Regions from separate parts of the Pseudoduganella sp. GW821-FHT05F09 genome, predicted to be linked through region 2. Evidence: riboswitches for the same ligand, from Rfam matches in the RefSeq annotation. Region 2 holds a riboswitch; each other region holds the start of a gene.
What was found. Region 2 has a riboswitch for cobalamin ahead of AC07S4_RS03705 (TonB-dependent receptor). Riboswitches for the same ligand answer to the same signal wherever they lie in the genome.
Positions count from the first base shown of each region.

Region 1: it holds a riboswitch for cobalamin, as region 2 does, so the genes downstream of both, AC07S4_RS05905 (TonB-dependent receptor) here and AC07S4_RS03705 (TonB-dependent receptor) in region 2, are expected to answer to the same signal.
Region 3: it holds a riboswitch for cobalamin, as region 2 does, so the genes downstream of both, AC07S4_RS17950 (cobaltochelatase subunit CobN) here and AC07S4_RS03705 (TonB-dependent receptor) in region 2, are expected to answer to the same signal.
Region 4: it holds a riboswitch for cobalamin, as region 2 does, so the genes downstream of both, AC07S4_RS30205 (TonB-dependent receptor domain-containing protein) here and AC07S4_RS03705 (TonB-dependent receptor) in region 2, are expected to answer to the same signal.

Region 1 is NZ_JBWKSD010000002.1:158,127-163,610, forward strand. Features, by position in the region: gene AC07S4_RS05895 (hypothetical protein) at 1-93, opposite strand, end outside; gene AC07S4_RS05900 (thiol:disulfide interchange protein DsbA/DsbL) at 106-756, opposite strand; gene AC07S4_RS05905 (TonB-dependent receptor) at 888-2,876, opposite strand; cobalamin riboswitch at 2,944-3,197, opposite strand; gene AC07S4_RS05910 (M1 family metallopeptidase) at 3,260-5,467, shown strand; gene AC07S4_RS05915 (hypothetical protein) at 5,464-5,484, shown strand, end outside.
Region 2 is NZ_JBWKSD010000001.1:879,345-884,828, reverse strand. Features, by position in the region: gene AC07S4_RS03710 (serine hydrolase domain-containing protein) at 1-212, shown strand, start outside; gene AC07S4_RS03705 (TonB-dependent receptor) at 217-2,214, opposite strand; cobalamin riboswitch at 2,291-2,507, opposite strand; gene AC07S4_RS03700 (hypothetical protein) at 2,502-4,208, opposite strand; gene AC07S4_RS03695 (hypothetical protein) at 4,376-4,537, shown strand; gene AC07S4_RS03690 (MFS transporter) at 4,712-5,484, shown strand, end outside.
Region 3 is NZ_JBWKSD010000005.1:252,452-257,935, forward strand. Features, by position in the region: gene AC07S4_RS17950 (cobaltochelatase subunit CobN) at 1-1,843, opposite strand, end outside; cobalamin riboswitch at 1,912-2,129, opposite strand; gene AC07S4_RS17955 (hypothetical protein) at 2,251-3,858, shown strand; gene AC07S4_RS17960 (DCC1-like thiol-disulfide oxidoreductase family protein) at 3,830-4,246, shown strand; gene AC07S4_RS17965 (iron-containing alcohol dehydrogenase) at 4,254-5,411, opposite strand; gene AC07S4_RS17970 (VOC family protein) at 5,437-5,484, opposite strand, start outside.
Region 4 is NZ_JBWKSD010000018.1:12,932-18,415, reverse strand. Features, by position in the region: gene cobT (nicotinate-nucleotide--dimethylbenzimidazole phosphoribosyltransferase) at 207-1,232, shown strand; gene AC07S4_RS30215 (adenosylcobinamide-GDP ribazoletransferase) at 1,245-2,027, shown strand; gene AC07S4_RS30210 (histidine phosphatase family protein) at 2,030-2,611, shown strand; cobalamin riboswitch at 2,617-2,845, shown strand; gene AC07S4_RS30205 (TonB-dependent receptor domain-containing protein) at 2,912-4,774, shown strand; gene AC07S4_RS30200 (FecCD family ABC transporter permease) at 4,791-5,484, shown strand, end outside.

The sequences.
Region 1 (5,484 bases), on a different contig from region 2:
AACATGGTTCACATAGGTGCGCCAGAACAGCTTGCTCTCGTCCGGCGCGGACTCGCGGTAGATCGCCATCACTTCTTTTTCAGTATCGCTCATGATTGTTCTGCTTTATTTCTTGGCGGCCTTGGCCACCAGATAGTCCATCACCTGCAGAGTGGCCTGCTGCGAAGCCTGCTCCGCCATGCCCGGACGGCCGGCCTGCGACGGCGAGGTCACGAAACGGCCGTCAACCACGATGGTAGGCGCACTGTCCACCTTGTAGGCGGTGACCACCTGGGCCGCACGCTTCATTTTAGTCTGTACGGCGAAGGAATTAAAGAACTCCAGGTATTTCGCCTTGTCGATGCCGTTCTTGACCAGGAAATCGGTCATGGCGTCGTCCTTGTTGAGGCGGTTGCGCTCAACGTGGATGGCGCGGAAGATCTTGTTGTGGAACTCTTCCAGCTTGCCCATCGCTTCCAGCGTCAGATAGGCATGGGCCTGGGCGTCGTTCGGGCCGCCGGCCGGGAAGTGCACGCGGCGGAAGGCGATCTTGTCGCCCTGCTGCTTCACCCACTCGTGCAGCGCCGGTTCGAAGGCGTTGCAGTGCGGGCAGGAATACATGAAGAACTCGATAACTTCCACTTTCTTGCCGGTGTCGGTGCGCACCGGGGAAGCCAGCGTGGTGAAGTCCACGCCTTCCTTCGGCTCAGCGGCGGAGGCGCCGGCTGCGGTGAAAGACAGGGCGGCGGCGGCAATAATCAGGCGCAGGAAACGCATAATGATCCTTCTGGGAATATGAGTGGAGAACGGTGAGACGCCGCGAGATTACCATTTTTTCGCGTCCGCCATCAGGCCGGACAGCAAAAATCCCCGGCCAGCGGGGATTTTAAGCCTGATTTAAGCGCGCATCAGAACTCGTAGCGCGCCGACAGCTTGATCTGGCGCCCGTCCGAACTGTAGATGCCGCCTCGGCACTGGAAGGCCATGCCGTAGTACTGCTTGTCGGCCAGGTTCAGGCCGGCGACAGCCACTTCCCAGGCGCCGAACTTGCGCGCATAGCGGGCGTCCAGCGTGGTGTAGGACGGAATGCGCGCGCTGCAGCTGTTGGTGAAGTCGGAGCCGAAGCGCTGGCTGTCCACCCACTGCGCGCCGATGTCGGCGGTCTGGCCGTCGGCCGGGGTCCAGGTCAGGCGCGCGCTCAGCACGTTCTTCGGCACCAGCACCATTTCGCGGCCGGCGACGGCGCCTTCGGTGAAGGTGGCCTTCACGCGCTGGTAGTGGCCGCTCAGCGTCCAGTCGCGCGCCAGCTCGGCGCTCGCGTCCACCTCGAAGCCCTGGCGCTTGGTCGGCGCCAGGTTGGTGTTGGCGCCAAAGCCGAACGCGCCGGCGGTCGGATCGTAATAGATCTCGTTGCGCAGCTCGTGGCGGAACACGCGCGCGGCCAGCTTGGCGCCGCCGTCGGTGTAGCTGGTGCCCAGCTCCAGGTCGTGCGAGGTCTGCGGCTGCAGCACGGTGTTGGGCACCAGCGTGTAGCCGTTTTCATCGGCGTTGGCCACGCGGTAGCTGTGGCCGGCCTTCGCGTGCAGCGTGGCTTTCGACGACAGCGCATAGCTGCCCTGCACGTCCCACGCGTTCACGCCCTGGGTCACGCCGTAGTTGGCGGTGGACCACGGCGACGGATCGGCGTTGGTCTTCTCGAACAGCTCGCGGCGCACGCCTGCGGCCAGGCGGAAGGCCTCCCACTTGACTTCGTCGCGCAGGTACAGCGCCTTGGATTTCTGCGTGGCCTTGCTTGGGCTGGAGCCCTTCTGCTCGCGGGTCCAGTCGATGAAGTCCACGCCCGCCACCGCTTCGTTCAGCACGCCGCCGAACTGGTCCAGCTTGCGCACGCGCGGCGAGAACTGGGTCTGCTTGCTTTCGTAGTCCAGCACGGAGGACGTGGTGCCGTAGAAGTAAGTCGCTTCCAGTTCCTTGCGGCGGTGCGACAGCTCGGCGGCCAGGTCGTAGCCCGCCAGCTTGGCTTCGACGAAGGCGGTGAAGCGGTCGCTGTCGAGCGCACCGAAGTCCTTGGGCGTGGCGGCCTGGCGCGGGTTGGCGTCGAACTGGGCCTGGCTCAGCGAGCCGGCGAAGCGCGAGTCCTGGCGGGTGCTCGACAGGCGCACGCCGGCGCGGCCGCCGATAAAGCCCAGTTGCGCGCCGGCGTTCACGCTGCGCGATTTGAAGGCGTTGTTGTCGCGGTAGTTGTCGGTGTCGAGCGCGCCGCCGGACAGGTCGAAAGCCCAGTCGCCGGCGCTGTGGTTCAGCGCCGCGCGGCCTTCGCGCAGGCCGAGCTGGCCCGCTTCGGCGTACACGCTGCCGTGCGTGCCGGCGTTGCGCGCGCCGGGGCGCTTGGTGATGATCTGGATCACGCCGCCGGTGGCGCCGTCGCCGAACAGCACGCTGCTGCCGCCGCGCGTGATCTCGATGCGCTCAACCGAATCGACCGGGATGGTGGACAGGATGGCCGAGCTCAGTTCGTTCTCGGACAGGCGCACGCCGTCCAGCAGCACCACCATATTCTGGCTGCTGTTGGTGCCGAAGCCGCGCAGGTCCAGCGCGAAGTCCGGGCTGCCGTCCAGGCTCTGGTGGCCCAGCACGCCGCCGATCTTGCGGATGGCCTGGTTCACGTCGCTCACGCCGGCGCGGCGGATTTCGGCCGCGCTGATGACGGTGGCGCCGATGGGCAGCAGCGACGGATCGCTGTCGAAGCGCGCGCCGGTCACCACAACCGAAGCAAGCACATCGCCGGCGATCCGGGTTTGCGCAGAAACTGTAAACGAAGCGGCGGAGAAGCACAGCGCCACGGCAAGCGCCAGCGGCGACGAGGCCGGCGCGCGGCAGGAATTCGAGAAGGTCATGTTGTACTTTTATGCGTAGTGAGCATCCGCCTGCGTCCCCGCAGGCCGGATTCAACGAAAGGCTTTCAGCGCTTTCACCTGTTTGGCCGGTATCCGGGCTGGCAAGACGGGACGGGATCACCTTCCGGCGCGGGACTGGCCTGCGCAGTGGTTGTCGATCCAGCCTGCCGCGCATGTACTGCAGGAGCGCGGCGCTTGCGTACCGTTGCGGGGGCAGCACACCTTGGCCGCCGCGCTGCAAAAAAGCGCCGGCTGCCTTGTGTTTCCCGTTTAACTGCGTCCAAGGGCATGGACGCGGGCACCAAAACGCCGCCATTATACTCCCGGCCCCCAGGCGGATGATTTCGTTGGCAAATAATTACGTGCTTCGTTATAGTGGCGCCATGAACCCACACTCCTACCGCAAGCTCGCCGCCGTCCTCGCCGCCACGGCCGCCGCCGCCACGCTGGCCGCGCTGGCGCTGGCGCAAGTCCAGGTCATCGCCATCCCCGAACCCTACACGGACACCGGCATCCCCTTCGCGCCCGCGCAGGCCGCCGCCGTGGCCGCGCCCAGCGCGCCGGACGCCTGGGGCGGCCCGCGCACCGGCAGCGAAGCCACGCTGTCCGACCGCGTGGTGGACTACAAGATCGACGCCACGCTGGACCCGGACAAGCACACGGTGGACGGCAAGCAGCAGCTCACCTGGCGCAACCGCAGCGCGCATCCGGTGCGCACGGTCTACCTGCACCTCTACCTGAACGCCTTCGAACATGCGGGCACCACCTTCTTCACCGAGCACCGCGCCCGAGGCGGCGGCGTCTTCAGCCGCGATCCCAAGGACGGCGAATGGGGCCATATCGACCTGCGCAGCGTGACCCAAGGCGGCGCCAAAGTGGAACAGTCCTTCGTGCAGCCGGACGGCGGCCCGGCCGGCGACCGCACCGTGGTGCGGCTGGACCTGCCGCAGGCTGTGCAGGCCGGCGCCACCACCACGCTGGACATCGGCTTCCACAGCCAGCTGCCACGGCTGCTGGCGCGCAGCGGCTACTTCGGCAGCTTCCACCTGGTGGCGCAATGGTTCCCCAAGATAGGCGTGCTGGAACTGGCGGGCGAGCGCGGCGCCACCAGGCCGCGCTGGAACGTGCACGAATACCACGCCGAAGCCGAGTTCTACGCGGACTTCGGCAGCTACGACGTGAAGCTCACCGCGCCCAAGGACTACACGGTAGGCGCCACCGGCGAACTGCAAGGCGCACCGGTGGAAAAGAACGGCATGCTCACGCACCACTACGTGCAAGGCGACGTGCACGATTTCGCCTGGACCGCCGACAAGCGCTATGCGCCGCCGCTGACGGGCAGCTGGAGCGGTGAGGGCAGCCCGCCGGTCAGCATCAAGGTGCTCTACATGCCGGAGTTCGCGGCCAGCGCCGCGCCCTCGCTCAAGGCCGCGCAGGATGCGCTCACCTACTACTCCAAGACGCTGGGCCCCTACCCCTACAAGACGCTGACCGTGGTGCTGCCGCCGCATAACGCAGGCGAGGCGGCGGGCATGGAGTACCCGACCTTCTACACCGCCGACAGCTACGCCACGGTGGACCCGAAATCGCGCCAGGAATTCGAACTGGACCTGGTCAACATCCACGAATTCGGGCACGGCTACTTCTACGGCATCCTGGCCTCCAACGAGTTCGAGGAGCCGATGCTGGACGAAGGCCTGAACGAATACTGGAATATGCGCATGGCGCGCGAACGCGGGCAGCTGCTGCACCCGGCGCCGCGCTGGCTGCGCGCCATCGGCGTGTCGCCGGGTTTTGACGGCTTCCACTTTGAACTGGGCGGCGCGGTGCGCGAGAACCCGGCCGACCCCGCCGGACAGAACGCCTACACGCGCCTGCAAGGCATAGGCCCGGCCTACAACCGCAGCGCCACCATCTTCCACGACCTGGAAGCGCAGCTGGGCAAGCAGGCCACCGAGCAGGCCTTCAAGGAATACTACCAGCGCTGGCGCTTCCGCCACCCCAGCACCGCCGACCTGCGCGAAGCGCTGGCCCAGGCCAGCGGCCAGCGCGCGCTGGTGGAGCGCGTGTTCGCGCAGCAGGTCTACCGCACCGGCAAGGTGGACGACCGCGTGCAGTCCATCAGCAGCGAAGAAGTGCTGCCGCAGCCGGGCAGCCGCATCGTCAACGGCAAGCGCGTGGAGCTGACCCAGGACCAGGTGGACAAGCAGATCGACGATGCGCGCGAAAAATGGGACAAAGCCCACCCCGACGCCAAGCACGGCGCAGGCCCCTACCCCTACCGCACCGAAGTGGTGGTGCGCCGGCGCGGCGAAGCCGTGCCGCAGACGCTGCTGGTGCGCTTTGCCGACGGCAGCAGCGAAACCGTCAAATGGGACCCGCAGAACGGCGAACGCTGGGAGCGTTTCGTGTGGCAGAAGCCGGTGAAAGCCGTATCGGCCGAACTCGACCCCGAACGCAAGCACCTGCTCGACACCAACAAGCTCGACGACAGCCGCACCGTCAAGGCCGACGGCAGCGCCGCGCGCCGCTGGACCTTCGACCTGGCCGCGCTCGCGCAAGCCATCCTGACCCTGATTGCAAGCATATGAAACTGACCGACACCTGT
Region 2 (5,484 bases):
GCCTGATATCGCCGCTCACAGTGACGGTCATGATCGCCAGCGCCGCCTATGGCATCGCCGCACTCGCCGGATTGTGGTCTGTGCTGCGCTGGCGGAGCGCCGCAATCAACCGCTGCGCGTACTGGTTCGCCAGCCTGCACGCGCTGCTCCATTCCGCCACCGCTGTCTACCTGGGCTGGCACGGTCTGATCGGATTGCGCTTGTGGGCTTGAAGCGTCAGAACGTTGCGCGCAGCGTGAGGCGGTAGGCGCGCGGCTCGGCGGGATGGTAGTGCATGTCGGCCACGCCTTCCGCCGCTTCGCCGGGCAGGCGCGAAGCGTAGTAGTAGTCGATATCGTTGATCTTGCGGCCGAACAGGTTGAATACGTCCAGCGACAGCTGCCAGCGGCGGTCGATGCGGTAGCCGGTGCGCAGGTAGGCGATGGCGCTGGAGGCGGAACGCTTGCTGTTGTCCTCGATCAGCGGACGCGGGCCGAAGTAGCGCATCTGGAAAGCGCCGGACCATGGACCGAGTTCGGTGATGGTGGCGCCGAACGAGGCCACCTTGCCCACCGCGCCAGGAATGTAGTCGCCGGCCTCGTCGCGCTCGGTGTAGCGGGCGCGCGAATAGGCCAGGTCCAGGTCGAACAGCAGCCAGTTGCTGGCGATGTAGTGGTTGTTCAGCTCCACGCCGGAACGCTTGCTGCCCCGGCTGGCGCTGGTGTCGCCCGCATCGCCCGAGAACACCAGCTCGGAGGCCGAGCGCAAACGCCACAGGGCCAGCGAGCTTTGCAGGCCGGGCGCCAGCTCGGTGCGCAGGCCAATTTCAGAGCCGCGCGTGCGCACCAGCGGCGTAACCGGCTCCGCAGGCTCGCGCTCTTTCGGCGTCAGGTGCACGGTGGTGCCGCGCGCGTCGTTGCTGTGGAAGCCGGAACCTGCGTTCAGGAAGAACTCGGTCTGCTTCCACGGGCCGAGCACCACCGCCAGCTTGGGCGAGGCGATGTGCGCGTTGACCTTGCCGGAGTTTTCGGCGATGTCGCTGGCCACGTCGAAACGGTAGCTGTCGTAGCGCGCGCCGGCCACGGTGCGCAGCCAGGGAGTCCATTGCACGGTGTTGTCGAACCACAGCCCGGCGCTGCCCTCCTTCACCGCCGATTCGGTGATGGTGCGCAGGATCTGCTGGCGCACGGTGCTGTACAGGGCCAGCGGCGCAATGTCGTCGTGGCGCGCCTGCAGGCCGATGCGGTTGCTCATGTCCCGCCCGCCCAGCTTGCCGAACCAGGTTTGCGACACGTCGAAGCCCAGCATCTTGCGGCGTTCGGTCTGGCGCGATTGGTCCCCGTTGACCGGGTCGTCGAGGAAGTAGGTGAAGTTGTTGTACAGCGTAAGGTCGGAGCGCACGGCGTAGGCGCTGGCCTGGAACTGGCTGTCCGCGCTGCGCTTGTTCATGCCGAAGGACAGGCTGTAGCGGGAGGTGACGCCGCCGTCGCTGGGGTCCAGCGTGCCATAGGGATCGAGTTCGCCGCTGTCCACGGCGCGCTGCGGAATCTGGCTGCTGGCGTGCCACGCGCCCTTGTAGGCCATGGCGGTGACGCTGTACTGGTCTTCCTTGGGGCCGGCGCTGTAGCGCAGCACGCCGGCCTGTTTGCGGAACGATTCGGGCACTTGCCACGGACCGTTGTTGTGCGCCAGCTCCAGCGCGTACAGCAAGTTGCCGCGCCCCAGCGGCGTGGAGCCGGCCACCAGGCCGCGCAGGTACCGGCCTTCGCCGGCGGTCAGCGTGGCCGTGCCGTCTTTCAGCTTGTTGGCCAGGGCCATGCGGGCAGCGCCGGCGGAAGCGAAGTCGCCTTCGTCGGCATAGTAGGTGCCCTTTTTGTAGCTGATGCGGTCCACCAGTTCGGGGATCAGGAAATTCAGGTCGGTATAGCCCTGGCCATGCGCGTGGGTGCGCATGTTGACGGGCATGCCGTCGACATAGGTGGCGAAGTCGGTGCCGTGGTCGAGGTTGAAGCCGCGCAGGAAGTACTGGTTGGCCTTGCCGTCGCCGCTGTGCTGGGTGACGATCACGCCGGGCACGAATTCGAGCAGTTCGCCGGGGCGCAGCGCGGGACGGTTGGCGATCAGCGCGGCGGTGACGACGCCCTGGCTGGCAGCGTCCGAGGTGCCGACGCTGTTGTTGTAATGGGCTTGCACCTGCACGGTCGCAACCGGGCCTTCGATTGGCAAATCTGACATGGAATAATCCTACGGAACGGCAATCCTCCCCACTTCCCCGTAGGCGCGACTGCGTAAGAAAGCGCCGCATGCGCGGACGCTTCCACCTGCCCTGGCCGGTATCCGGGCTCCCAAGCGTGACTGTCTTGCCTTCCCATGCCGAAGCACAGTGGCGTAAAGAGACAGCCTGCCGTCAAAGACGGCGCTTGCTAACCGTTGCGGGGGCAGCACACCCGGCCGCTTGCGCAGCCTGTGTTTCCCGTTTAACTGCGGGCGAGATTTCGCGCGCGGGCACCAGAGCGGGCGCATTATACGTTTGGCAAGCGGCGCGAGTCCAGTGCGGTGCAGCGGCTGCGCGGCACGGGGTTGGCTGCATTGGCCGCATGGGACGCATGGGCAGCGGCGGCAGGCGGCTGGCGCCGAAGCAGTCTCACCCTGCCGTCCGGCGTGGCGTAGACCGGCGTGTAGCCGGCCGTGGCGCGCGCCACCTCCGCCTGCAAGGACGGCGGCGCCGACGCCAGCGCGCCCCATTGCAGCACGTAGTCCACTGCCTGGCCGCTGGCCTGCTCGTATCCCGCAATGTCGATGCGCGCCACGTCCGTGCCCTCCTGCTGCGGGCGCCAATGGAACAGCAGCGCCTGCGTGTCCTGTCCCGGCACGAACTGCACCGGATAGACTTTTAGCCGCGCCAGATAGTTGAACAGCGCAACGCGGTCGCCGCGCAGTTCGAGCCGGCTAGCGGCCTGGAAGAACGGACGGTATTTGGGCGGCAGGGCCATGCCGTCGGCCCAGGCGCCGCCGTCGTCCAGCACCAGCGGCAGCACCGTGCAATGCGGCGGCACCAGCTGTTCCACGTCGGCCAGCGGCGCCAGCTGCTGCTTGATACGGTGCTGGCGCCAGGTGCCGCCCGCCATCAGCGCCAGCGACACCACGACTGCCAGCGCCGCCAGCGCGCGCCGCACGCCGGCAGGCAAAGGCAGGCAGGCCATGCACAGCAGGCCAGCGAAATAGGGAAACATCTGCATGCGGCGGTAATGGGTCCAGCCGCCGCCCATGGTGTCCGGGAAGGCCAGGGCCAAGGCCAGCAACGATGCAAACAGCAGCAACGCCGCCCAGCTGCGGACATCGGCGCGCCGGCTTCCTAACGCCAGCGCGCAACGAAGGGCGAGCAACAGCACGCTGGCGAGTATGGCGGCGGCCAGCGCGGGAGCAAGGTAGCGGTCCGCCGGCGTGTGCTGCAGGTTCAGCGGCGACAGGATGGCAAAACTCTTCAGCCGCTCCCCCAGCGGCGCCCCGAACGTGACCGCCGCGCCGGGCGCCGTGTCCAAGGACAGCAACACCAGCGGCAGCGGCGACAGCAGCACCGCCGCATGCCGTGCATGCGCCAGCAAAGCCTGCACCGGCCCGCCCATGCGCCAGGCCGCCGCGCAGGACACCATCGTCAGCACGCCCAGCACCAGCATGGCGGCCAGGAAGCCCGATGCGTGCGAAAAATAGCTGAAGTACAGCGCCGCCACAGGCGCCGCCGCGCGCCAGGCTCCGGCCCGCTTCTGCATCCACAGCAGCGCAGCCATGCTCAACAGGAAGCCCGTCACCGACAGGCAGTAGTTGTACAGCCCCAGGAAGAACAGCTGGTGCAGCCCGAGCGGAAAAGCAAACAGCGCCACCCACACCTGGCGCCGCCGGAACTGCCGCAGCAGCGCCGCCATGCCGGCCACTGGCCCCAGCAGGCAGGCAAGCTGCACCACTGCCTCCGCCACCTCCGGCGCCACCGCCTTCAGCAGCAGCACAATCAGCCCATACACGGCCAGATTGGGATGGAGGGCGCCATTGCGCTGGTAGTGCTGCGCCTGCAAGCCCCCGGCGTCCGGCGCCCCGGCCAGCAGATGGCCGAAGCTCATATGCACCGGCCCGTCATTGGTGGCGAAGGGCAAAACGTAGAGCACCGCGGCGGCATACAGCACGCCCAGCATCAGCATGGCCCAGCGCCAGGAATTCCCTTGCCTCGTCCGCATGGCCGCCTCCGCGATTTAATTTTTATGCAATGTAATCAATTTAGCATAATGGCGGTTTCAGCATCACATTCACATTACGAATATCAGGCATCGAAAATTGCAATTGGATTTATATGTTGCAGCGCAGTATTCTGGACACATCGAAATCCAACAGCAGGAGAAACAGCATGAATTTCTCGTCCTACAGCCCATATGGCGTGACCCAAGCAACCAACAGCCCGTCGCCTTCGGACGTGCGCCGCTGGACGCGCATCCTGAAAGCCAAGCTGCGCAAGATCGTCGAGCACATCGGCTCGCCGTTCGTCGAAGGCCGCTACCCACCGTTCTAAGCGGCAAACCGCCCGCCTCAGCAGCATCCGCCGCGCGCGTTCTGCGCGCGGCAGCCCTTCCCCTGCAAATCTCATCGCCGGTACAGTTGACGCCCGGTGCTAAATCAGTCACCATCGCAAAATGGTTGCGCTATTCATTTCGAATTGCGCACTGATAACGATAAATGAGACGACATGACAAGCACCGCAGACAGCTCCGCCGCCAAGCTGGGGACCGTGGAGAAAATCGGCTATAGCCTGGGCGACCTGGCCGCCAACCTGATCTTCCAGACCCTGCTGACCTTCATCGCCTTCTTCTACACGGACGTAGCCAAGATAGCGCCCAACGCCGCCGCCACCATCATCTTCGTCGGCGGCCTGGTCGGCGCCTGCTTCAACCCCATCATGGGCCTGATCGCGGACCGCACCGTCACCCGCTGGGGCAAGTTCCGCCCATGGATACTGTGGACCTCGGTGCCCTTCGGCCTGGTCGCCATCCTCGCCTTCAGCGTCCCCGATCTCGGCCCGCAAGGCAAGTTCATCTACGCCACGCTGACCTATGTGCTGCTGATGCTGATCTACTCGGCCAACAACCTGCCCTACTCCGCCCTGAGCGGCGTGCTCACCGGCAGCATGGAACAGCGCAACAGCCTGTCGGCCTACCGCTTCGTGGCGGTGATGGTGGCGCAGTTCATCATCCAGGTGCTGCTGCTGCCGCTGGTGCTCATCCTGGGCGGCGGCGACAAGGTGCAAGGCTTCCAGAACACCATGATCATCTTCGCCGTGGCCGGCACCATCTGCTTCCTCGTCACCTTCTTCACCACCACCGAGCGCATCGTGCCCACCGCCGAGCAGCGCTCCAGCATCAAGCAGGACATCGCCGACCTGCTGGGCAACCGTCCGTGGGTGGTCATGCTGGTGCTCACCATCCTGGTCTTCATCACGCTGGCCCTCAAGGGCGGCATGTA
Region 3 (5,484 bases), on a different contig from region 2:
CGGGCGCCGCGCCCCAGCCTTTCAGGCCTTCGATGCCGTAGCCGGACAGGCGCTTGCTGAGCGGCGCCAGCGCGCCGCAGCCGGCCTTGCCGGACTTGCCGCCCTTGGCTGCCTTGCCATCCTTCGCGCCGGCCAGCTCCAGGCAGGCGTGGTAGCCCTCCAGCAGTTCGGCCAGGCCTGCGATGGCCGCTTCGCGCTGCGGATGGTCCGCGCCTTCCACCAGGTGCTGCAGTTCCTTGATGATGACCTCGGCCTGCTTGCGGCCCAGCGCGCGTTCGCCGTTCGCTTCGGCCTCCAGCACGTCGGCGTGCAGGCGGCCCAGCAGCCCGCTGGTCATTTCGCCCTGCACGCGCGGCGGCAGCGTGGCGAACCAGCGGCCATAGTCGGCCGCGCTCACGCTGTTCACCGTGCCGCTCAGCTCACGCAGCGCGGCGCGGTCCTCCGGCAGGTTCACGCCGTGCGCCATGATCATGTCCAGCAGCGCCTGCGGCGATTCCGGCAGCGGGCCGGTGCTGTAGCCCGCCGCCTTCATCGCGTTGAGCATGTCGAACAGCGAGGCCGGCACGTCCAGATTGTCCGCGCCGATGTTCTGGCGGCCCGGCGGGTGGTTGTAATAGATCAGCGCCACGCGCTTGTCGCGGTTGGCCTTTACGCGCAGCGCCAGCCAGCGGCTCACGCGCGCGCCGAGGCGCCCGGCTTCGTCGGCCAGCACCACCGGCGGACGGTTTTCAATGCCGGTCTGCTTGTCGCGCTGCGGCTGGCCCAGCGCCGCCACCACAATGGGCTGGCCTATGCCCTGCAGCTCCGGCAGCGCCACGCGGTACTGCACCGAGTCCGGCGGCAGGCCGTCCGGCGACAAGCGCCATTGCACGGCGCTGCGGTCGGACAGGCGGATGGCCTTGAAGACCGGCACATTGAGCCGCTTGAACGCTTCGGTAACCGCTTCGCGCCCTTCGGCCGCACCCACCACGAAGTCCTGCAGCACCACCAGCGCCGCCGGCTGGGCCGGCACCACCAGCTCGGGCAGGCGCTCCAGCGCCTCGCGCGAGGCGCCGCCCCAGCGCGTGAGCACCTGCACGCAGGGCTGGCCGCGCTGTTCGATCTGCCGGCACACGGCGGCGGGAACCATGCTGTCCATATTCGACAGGTCCAGCACCACCACGGTGGGCTGCGGCTTCAGTCCAAGCTGCGCGCCCTTGCCCCAGGCCTGCGCGTCAGTCAGCTCGCGCTGGCCCACGCGCACGCGCAGCGTTGGCTCAGGCAGCGGATCAGCAAGCTTCATGGCCGGATTGAGCAGGTGCGCAAACAGCGCCGCCGTATTGTCCACGCCGCCCGCCTGCCAGACCTGGCGCGCCGCCAGCCAGCGGCTCGCGGCGGGGTCGGCCTGCGCAGCTTTCAGGGCAGCAGGCGACGGCGCTTCGGAGGACAGTTCGCGCAGCGTGTCCGGCGAAAAGGCCTGCATGCCGGCGCGCCCGTCGCGGCTCATCAGGCTCAGGCTCGCTTCGCCGTTGAAGGCCAGCACGGCGGTCTGCGCGCGTACATTGCGCGGCAAGGCGTCCTTGAGGCGGCGCGCCGGGTCGCCGAACAGCGACACGGCCAGCACGCTGTCGGCCTGTTTGATCCACAGGCCGGCGTCACGCTCGCTGGCGGCCATCCACTGGGCCGGCGTGCGCAGCACGATGCGGTCGCCGGGATGGCTGGCCAGATGGCGGTGCGCGGCCTCGATGGCGGCCGGCGCGGCGCGCTCGGTGACGATGGCGAACAGATTGGCCGCAGGCGCGTGCGCACAAGCGCAGGCGCACAACAGCGCTGCGGCTAGCCGCAGGAGTATGGAAGTGCCCAATTTGAACTTTAGCAGTGACTGCGCGCCAGGCGCGCAGGAAAACAGGCAAAACCACACCCCGGGTTTTTGCACAATCTTCGTGACTGGCCGGTCTTCTGGCTGGCCTTCATCCTTCCCTGGCCCTGCCTTCCCGTGCAATGCACAGTGGCGTTCGGTCAAAGTCGTCAGGCTTACAGCAGCGGGGGCTGCGCCGGACTGGCTCGCAATGAAAATCGCGCGCGTCACCGGCTTCCCGTTTCACCCTCCAGCCGACAAGCGGGAGGGCACCATTCACGTAATGCCGCGATTCTACCGTACCCGGCGCCTGGATTGAACAAATTTGAGCGGCGTCATGAAACCCATTCGTTGCGCTGGACGGACGCCGCAGCGCGCATTAAGGTTTTTGCACCGCACGGAAAAGGAAGGCCATGGAACCATCCACTTGCAGCCCCATCGCCCCGTCCGGGGCGGAGATTGAACCGGCCGCAAACTGGCCCGCCCTGCTGGCGGTGGCCGTGTTTTCTGCGGCCCTGTTCCAGGGCTACTGGCTGGCCGAGCGCCTGCTGCGCAATTACCCTTCCGTCACACTGCCTGCACTGGGCGCCGTGCTGGCGGCCTGCATCGCGGCGTCCGGCATAGGCTACGGGGCGGCGCCCCGGCCACTGCGCACGCTGATGCGCGGCCTGGCCATTTCCTGCGGTCTTTACAGCGTCCTGCTCTACCCTTCGGTCCCGGCAGTTGCGCATGATTTCAATGGCTGGAGCCAGTTCATGCTGTCCGCCGCCTGGCTGAGCGCCGGGCTGGCGGCACTGCTGGCCATGCGGCGCCCGGCCTGGCTGCTGTATTGCGGCTTCTATGCCTACTGGGTCAAGCATGCGGCGGGCTATATCACCGGCTTTCCCTACGAGACGCTGCTCGATGTCTATCCACTGATACAGCTGCCGGCCTACCTGGCCGTGTCCGTGCTTGCGCTGGAGCTGGCCAAGCGCGCGTGGCCGGAGGGCGGCAAGCACCTTGCCGGCGCGGCGCCCTACTGGGCCATCCTGTTCATCGCGATTGCCATGCAGGCGGCGAACTACTTTTATTCCTCCCTGGCCAAGGGCGGCCTGGATGGCGGCGTGCTGGACTGGGTGCTCAACAACGAGAACCGCAACATCTATCACATCGCGCTGCACAACAAGCAGCTGCTGTGGGGCGACTGGACCGCGCTCACCAGCGCGGTGTCCGGCTTGCTGCAGGTAGTGGGACGGCCGTTCGCGGTGGGCGTTTTCCTGATCCAGCTGTCGGCCATACTGGTGTTTGCCAACCGGCGCTTGCTGCTGGTCCTGTTCACCTTGTTCGACCTGATGCACCTCGGGATTTTCATACTGGCCGGGGCGAATTTCTGGACCTGGTTCATGGTGAACCTGTCCATCATCGCCGCAGCGTCGCAGCTGCCGCGCAGCGCGTTCAACTGGCGCACGGGCGCGGCGGGCGCGCTCGCCATTGCGCTGTCGCCGCTATTCGCCCATGTCGCCAGGCTGGGATGGTATGACAGCCTGGCCGTCAATGAAGCGTATTTTGAAGTGGTGAAAAAGGACGGCGGCACGGCGCGGGTACCGTCGACCGCATTCGGCTTCTACTCCTATCCAATTGCGCACATGAGTTTCGGCCTGCCTCCGGGGAACTACCTGCCCACGGCCACCAACGGCGGCACCTTGTCCTCCGCCGTGCGGAGACTGTCCTACCGCTGCGATTTCAGCAGTGCGGCGCCGGCCGCAGGCGCGGGCTGGAACGGCGCGGCGCTGTCGGCCTTTATCCGGGGCTACCACCGCCAGGTAATCGGCAAGGCGGGGCCGGACGGGCGCTGGTCCAGGCAGCTCTACCCCCACCATTTCTGGAGCGCGCCGTCGGTCGAGCAAGCGTTTGCGGGCGTGGACATGCGCGGCGTGGATGCGTATCGTCTGGTGGTCGAATCAGTCTGTCTCGACCCGGACAGCGGCGCCCTGAAGCGAAAGGTCTATCACAATGAATATCGCATCGACCTTGCAGGCTGAGTATCCCGGCGGCCTGGTGATCGTGTACGACGGCGAATGCCCGTTCTGCTCCAGCTATGTGCAGGTGCTCAAACTGCGCGAGTCCGCCGGTCCGGTGCACCTGGTGGATGCGCGCGCCCGGCCGGTACTCGCCGGCATGCTGCAGCAAGGCGGCTATGACCTGAACCAGGGCATGGCCGCGCTGTACGGAGGACGCATCTACTTCGGCGCCGAGTGCGTGCATATGCTTGCGCTGCTGAGTACGGAGTCCGGCGCGTTCAACCGCATCAACAGCGCCGTGTTCCGCTCGCGCACCCTGTCCCGCGTGCTGTACCCGGTGCTGCGCTGCGGGCGCAACCTCACGCTCAGGCTGATGGGGCGCAAGAAGCTGCCGCCGCCGCCGGGATAACCCCCTGCTACAAGCCCGCTTCGAGTATGCGGCGGCTTGTCTCCAGCGTCACGTCCTGGCGTTCGCCCAGGGCCGTCATGCCATGCGCTTCCAGCTGGCCTATCACCGTGTCGATATGGCGGGCGCCGATATCGTAGTCGCGCAGCCGCGTCGGCACGCCCAGGCTTTCAAAGAAGGCGCGGGTGCGGGCAATGGCCGCGTCGATGCGCTGCTCCTCGCCGCCTTCGGTGATATGCCACACGCGTTCGGCGTACTGCAGCAGCTTGGCGCGCTTGGCTTCGCGGCGCACCTGCATATTCGCGGGCAGCACGATGGCCAGCGTGCGCGCATGGTCGATGCCATGCAGCGCGGTCAGCTCGTGGCCTATCATGTGCGTGGACCAGTCCTCCGGCACGCCGGCCGCGATCAGGCCGTTAAGGGCCATGGTGGCCGCCCACATCAGATTGGCGCGCGCGTCGTAGTTGGACGGCTCGGCCAGCACCTGCGGGCCGATCTCGGCCAGGGTTTGCAGCAGCCCTTCGGCAAAGCGGTCCTGCACGCGGGCGTCGGCCGGATAGGTCATGTACTGTTCCATGACGTGGGTGAAGGCGTCCACCACGCCGTTCGCCACCTGGGTAAGCGGCAGGCTGAAGGTCTTGCTTGGGTCCAGCACCGAGAAGCGCGGGAACACGTGGGGGCTGGAAAAGACCAGCTTGGCCTTGGTCGATTTTTTGGACACGACGGAGCCGCTGTTCATCTCCGAGCCCGTGGCCGGCAAGGTCAGCACCGAGCCGAAGGCCATGGCGCGGCGCACCGTGGCGCCGTGCGTTTCCATGATTTCCCACGGATCGCCCTTGTAGCCCACCGCCGCCGCCACGAACTTGGTGCCGTCGATGACCGAGCCGCCGCCCACCGCCAGCAGGAAGTCCAGGCCTTCCAGGCGTATCTGTTCAACGGCGCGCATCAGCGTTTCGTAGCTGGGGTTGGGTTCGATGCCGCCGAACTCGCGCACGTCGCGCTGGCCGAGGGCGGCCCGCACTTCGGCCAGCGTGCCGTTGCGGCGCGCGCTTTCGCCGCCGTACAGTATTAGCACGCGGGCGCTGGCGGGCACCAGTTCGTCGAGGCGGCTGATGGTGTTCGCGCCGAACACGATGCGGGTGGGATTGTGCAGATCAAAATTGTTCATCTAGCTATTCTCAATACAAAAAAGTTTACTGCGCGGCGGCCAGCATGCGGCGCCGCGTTTCGATGGCGTCGCC
Region 4 (5,484 bases), on a different contig from region 2:
AATTCTGCGTTACTTGCTGAAGCGTTTTGTTCAGCAGCAGAGAGGCAAGATTATGAGGCGTTTCGTTTAAACCGTCAACCCCTCATTTTCCTACTCTCCTACGCTGCGTATGTTCAGCAGCGCGGGGACAGAACTATAGCAAAGCTACTCGCGTTCCGCAAGGCCAAGCTGTACCATCGCATCTCGTTTCCTTTACTCTGCAATATATGACCATCTCCCCTACCGCCAATCCCGACCTGTCCGCCGCGCTGGAGCGCGCCGTCAACAACAAGACCAAGCCGCTCGGCAGCCTGGGCGTACTGGAAACGCTGGCTAAACAGATAGGCCTGATCCAGGGCACGACTGCCCTCTCTATAGTAGAGCCGGCCATCCTGGTTTTCGCGGGCGATCACGGCGTGGTGGCGGAAGGCGTGTCGGCCTATCCGCAGGACGTTACCTGGCAGATGGTGGAGAACTTCCTGGCCGAGGGCGCGGCGATCAATGTGTTTGCAAAACAGATGGGCTGCGCACTGCACGTGGTGGACGCGGGCGTGAACCATGACTTCGGCCCGCGCGGCGGCCTGCACGACCGCAAGGTGGCGCACGGCACGCGCAACTTTGCGCAGGAGCCGGCCATGACGGCGGAGCAGTGCGCCGCCGCGCTGGAGCACGGCAAGGCGCTCGCTGCCAGCGTGACGGGCAATGTGCTGGGCTTCGGCGAAATGGGCATAGGGAACACCACTGCGGCCGCAGCGCTGATGCACAGGCTGACCGGCATCCCTGCGGCGCAATGCGTGGGCGCGGGCACGGGCTTGTCCGCCGGCGGCGTGCTGCACAAGCAGCGCGTGATTGAAGCGGCGGCTGAAAAGCATGCCGGCGCCACCGCGCCGCTGGAAGCGCTGGCGGCGTTCGGCGGCTTCGAGATCGCCATGATGGCGGGCGCCATGCTGAAGGCGGCCGAGCTGCGCAAGGTGCTGCTGATCGACGGCTTCATCGTCACCAGCGCGCTGCTGGTTGCGGCGCGCCTACAGCCGGCCATTCTCGATTACTGCGTGTTTGCGCACTGCTCGGACGAAAGCGGCCATAAGCTGATGCTGGAGAACCTGGGCGCGCGCCCGTTGCTGAACCTGGGCCTGCGCCTGGGCGAGGGCACCGGCAGCGCGCTGGCCCTGCCGCTGCTGCAGGCGGCGGTGAATTTCGTGAACCAGATGGCGACCTTTGAGTCGGCCCAGGTCAGCGAGAAGTCAGAGTAAATCCAGGCCGCCATGCATCAGCTCCGCCTGTTCTTTATAGCGCTGCAGTTCTTCACGCGCCTGCCCATTCCGCGCTGGGTGGGCTTCGAACCGTCCTGGCTGCACCATGCGTCGCGCTACTTCCCGCTGGTGGGACTGGTAGTGGCGGCTATCGCGGCGGCGGTGTACGCGGCGGCGGCGTGGCTCTTCCCGGCGCCGGTGGCGGTGCTGCTGGCGACGGCGGCGGGCATCTATGCCACCGGCGCCTTCCATGAGGACGGCTTTGCCGATATGTGCGACGGCTTTGGCGGCGGCATGACGCCCGGGCGCGTGCTCGAGATCATGAAGGACTCGTGCATCGGCGCTTATGGCGCGATCGGCACCATCTGCCTGCTGGCGGTGAAGTGCACGGCGCTGGCCATGCTGCCGCCCGCCGTGGCCGTGGCCGCGCTGTTCCTGGCGCATCCGCTTTCCCGGCTGGCCGCCACTTCGCTGATCTGGCGAATGGAATACGCGCGCGCCGAGGGCAAGGCCAAGCCCATGGCGCAGGAAATGAACGGCGCCGAATTCGGCATTGCGTGCGCCTGCGCCGCATTGCCTGCAGCGCTCATCGGCTGTATGGGATGGCTGCCCTGGATTTCCATCGGCGCGGCGACGCTGGCGGCGCTGGCCGCCGCCGTCTGGCTGGGCCGCAAATTCAAGCGCCGCATCGGCGGCTATACGGGCGACTGTCTGGGCGCGGTGCAGCAGCTGGCCGAGGTGCTGATCTATCTGTGCGTGCTGGCCGGGCTGGGCCACGGCGCATGGCAGGCGTAGGCATGCGCCTGATCCTGGTGCGCCATCCGCTGCCGCTGGTGGCGCCGGGCGTCTGCTACGGGAGCAGCGACCTGCCCGCAGCGCAGGACGATATCCAGCGCGTGCACGCCGCGCTGCTGGGCAGCGCCAGCATCCCTCCCGGTACGCCTGTCTACGCCAGTCCCTTGCAGCGCTGCGCCGTGCTGGCCGGCCGCCTTGGCGTCCACACGCTGGACGCGCGCCTGGCGGAAATGGATTTCGGCGGCTGGGAGCTGCGCAGCTGGGACGACATTCCGCGCGCCGAGATCGATGCATGGGCGGCGGACCTGGCGAACTACCGTCCCGGCGGCGGCGAAAGCGTGCTGCAGGTGGCGGCGCGCGTGGCGGCGTTCCGGGCGGAGCTGCTGGACCGGAGCAAGCAAGAACACGATCACGGGCACCGGCGCGCCGCCATCATCTGCCACGCCGGCACCATCCGCCTGCTGATGGCGCTCGAAGCCGGCCTAAAAGCCGGCCTCCCTCTCGAGGAAATCGCGCTGCGGGCCGCCGCCGCGCCGCACAAAATCGCCTACGGCGAAACTGTCATTTTGGAAGCTGTCGCCTGAAGCCGATATAATGGCGGCGTTTTGGTGCCCGCGCGCATGTCCATGCGCGCAGTTAAACGGGAAACACGACGCCGCTCCCCACAAGGAAAACGGCCAACGTGTGCTGCCCCCGCAACGGTAAACAAGTGTCGCCCACAGCGACAAGCTGCCTCCTTAAGACCACTGTGCTTTGCATGGGAAGGTGAGGCAGTTCAACTTGCGAGCCCGGATACCGGCCAAAGCAGGTGGATGCGCTGCGCGCATCTGTTCAATCCAGCCCACGGGGAAGTAGGCTGGTTGCATACTATACAAAGAAATAATATGAGCTCTCCTGTAATCCGGCACGCGGCCGCCACGTCGCTTGCGCTGGCTATTCCTATGGCGTTGTGCACGCCTTCCTACGCCCAGACCACCGCTTCCGACAGCGTCATCGTCACCGCCACCCGTTCGCCGCAGCTGCAGCGCGACGTGCTGAGCGACATCGTCACCCTGGGCGCGGAAGACATCGCGCGCTCCGGCGCCGGCTCCATCACCGACCTGCTGCAGCGCCAGCGCGGCATCGAGATCTCCCGCAACGGCGGCCCCGGCACCAACTCCAGCGTGTTCCTGCGCGGCGCCAACGCCAACCAGACCGTGGTGCTGGTGGACGGCGTGCGCATCGGCTCCCTGTCGTCCGGCACCGCCAGCTGGTCCGGTATTCCGCTGCAGGCGATCGACCGCATTGAAATCGTCTACGGTCCCATGAGCTCCCTGTACGGCGCCGACGCCATTGGCGGCGTCATACAGATCTTTACGAAAAAGGGCGCTGGCCCGCAGACCGTGTCGGCCTCGCTCGGCGCCGGCAGCGACAAGACCCGCAAATTCGACGCCAGCATCTTCGGCGCCACCGAGGGCGACAACAGCTTCAGCTACGCGCTCAGCGCCGGCAAGGAAAAGTCGGACGGCTTCTCCGCCACCAAGCCTGGCAGCACCAGCTACAACGCCGACGACGACGGCTACGACCGCGTGAGCACCTCCGGCCAGTTCGGCTTCCAGGTCGCCAAGGGCCATGGCCTGGGCCTGGTGTTCCTGAACAGCCGCACCGACGGCCAGTTCGACAGCGGCGCCAGCCGCTACGACACGCGCAGCCAGACCAAGCTAGCCAACATCGGCGTATTCAGCAAGAACCAGCTGTCGGCCAACTGGCACAGCACCGTGCAGCTGGCCAAGGCCGAGGACACCTCGGTCTCCGACACCGGCGTGGCCAGCGCCTACAGCCGCATCGAAAGCAAGCAGACCGACGCCACCTGGCAGAATGATTTCCGCATCGGCGAAGACACCCTGCAAGTGCTGTTCGGCCACCGCGAAGAAGAAGTGGTGTCCGGCACCACGCCTGCGCTGGGCAAGGTCCGCAAGACCGATTCCTACGCCGGCGCCTACAGCCTGAAGCGCGGCGCGCACCTGGCCACCTTCGGCCTGCGCGCGGACGACAGCTCGCAGTACGGCACCAAGACCACCGGTTCGGCCGGCTACGGCTACCGCTTCAGCAGCGCGCTGCGCGCCAGCGCCAGCTACGCCACCAGCTTCCGCGCGCCGACCTTCAATGAGCTGTACTACCCCGGCTTCGGCTACGAGAACAACAAGCCCGAGCAAGGCCGAAACGCCGAAGCCGGCCTGCAGTACGACGACGGCGTGACCGGATTCGGCGCCAGCATCTACCGCAACAAGCTGACCGACATGCTGGTGACCACCACCCCGTGCCCGGACCCGGCACGCAAGGGCAGCTGCGCCTACAACGTCAACCACGCCATGCTGGAAGGCGTGTCGCTGAGCGCCAGCCGCCGCCTGGGCGCGTTCACCGTGGCCGGCAACGCCGACTGGCAGGACCCGAAAGACGAGACCACCGGCAAATCGCTGGCGCGCCGCGCGAAAAAACACGGCAACGCCAGCGTAGAATACGCCAGCGGCGCAGTGGCCGCCGGCGCCGAGCTGCAAGTGTCCGGCAGCCGTTTCGACGACGCGGCCAACGCCCGCCGCCTGGGCGGCTACAGCCTGCTGAACCTGTACGCCACCTGGCAGTTCGCGCGCGACTGGTCCGTGCTGGCGCGCTGGAACAACGTCACCGACAAGAACTACGAAGTGGCGCGCAACTACGCTACACCGGGCGCCAAGTTCTTTGCCGCTGTGCGTTACGGCATTAAATAAAGGTACAAAAAGGCACATGCATCCACACTCCCGCAACCTGCGCACGCGAGCAGCCGCCATCACCGGCGCGCTGCTGCTGTTCGTCATCGCCAGCCTGCTGTTTTCCGGCGTGACCGGCTCGGTGCACATTCCGCTGTCCGACATTCCCGGCGCGCTGGGCGAGCTGTGGGGCGGCCAGGCCAACAGCCTGGCCGCCACCCTGCTCGACCTGCGCGGCAGCCGCGCGCTGACGGCTTTTGTCACCGGCGCGGCGCTGTCCCTGGCGGGCGTGATGATGCAGGCCTTGCTGCGCAATCCGCTGGCCGACCCCTACGTGCTGGGCATTTCGTCCGGCGCGGCGGTGGGCGCGCTGGCGGCCATGCTGTTCATGTGCGCGGCCTGGGTAGTGGATGCGGCGGCCTTCGGCGGCGCCGTGGCGGTGTCCATGATGCTGTACTTCCTGGCGCGGCGCGACATGCGCAGCGGCGCGGCGGCGGAAGGCGGCACCGCCCTGCTGCTGCTGACGGGCGTGATCCTGACGGCGGCCTGCACGGCGCTGATTACGCTGATGCTGTCGATCGCCCCCGAAAGCCGCCTGCGCACCATGGTGTTCTGGCTGATCGGCGACCTGGCCGGCGCGCCGATGCGCTGGATACCCTGGATCGTGCTGGCCGGCGGCACGCTGTTCGCACTGCGCAGCGCGCGCGCCATCAATGTGATGGCGCTGCACG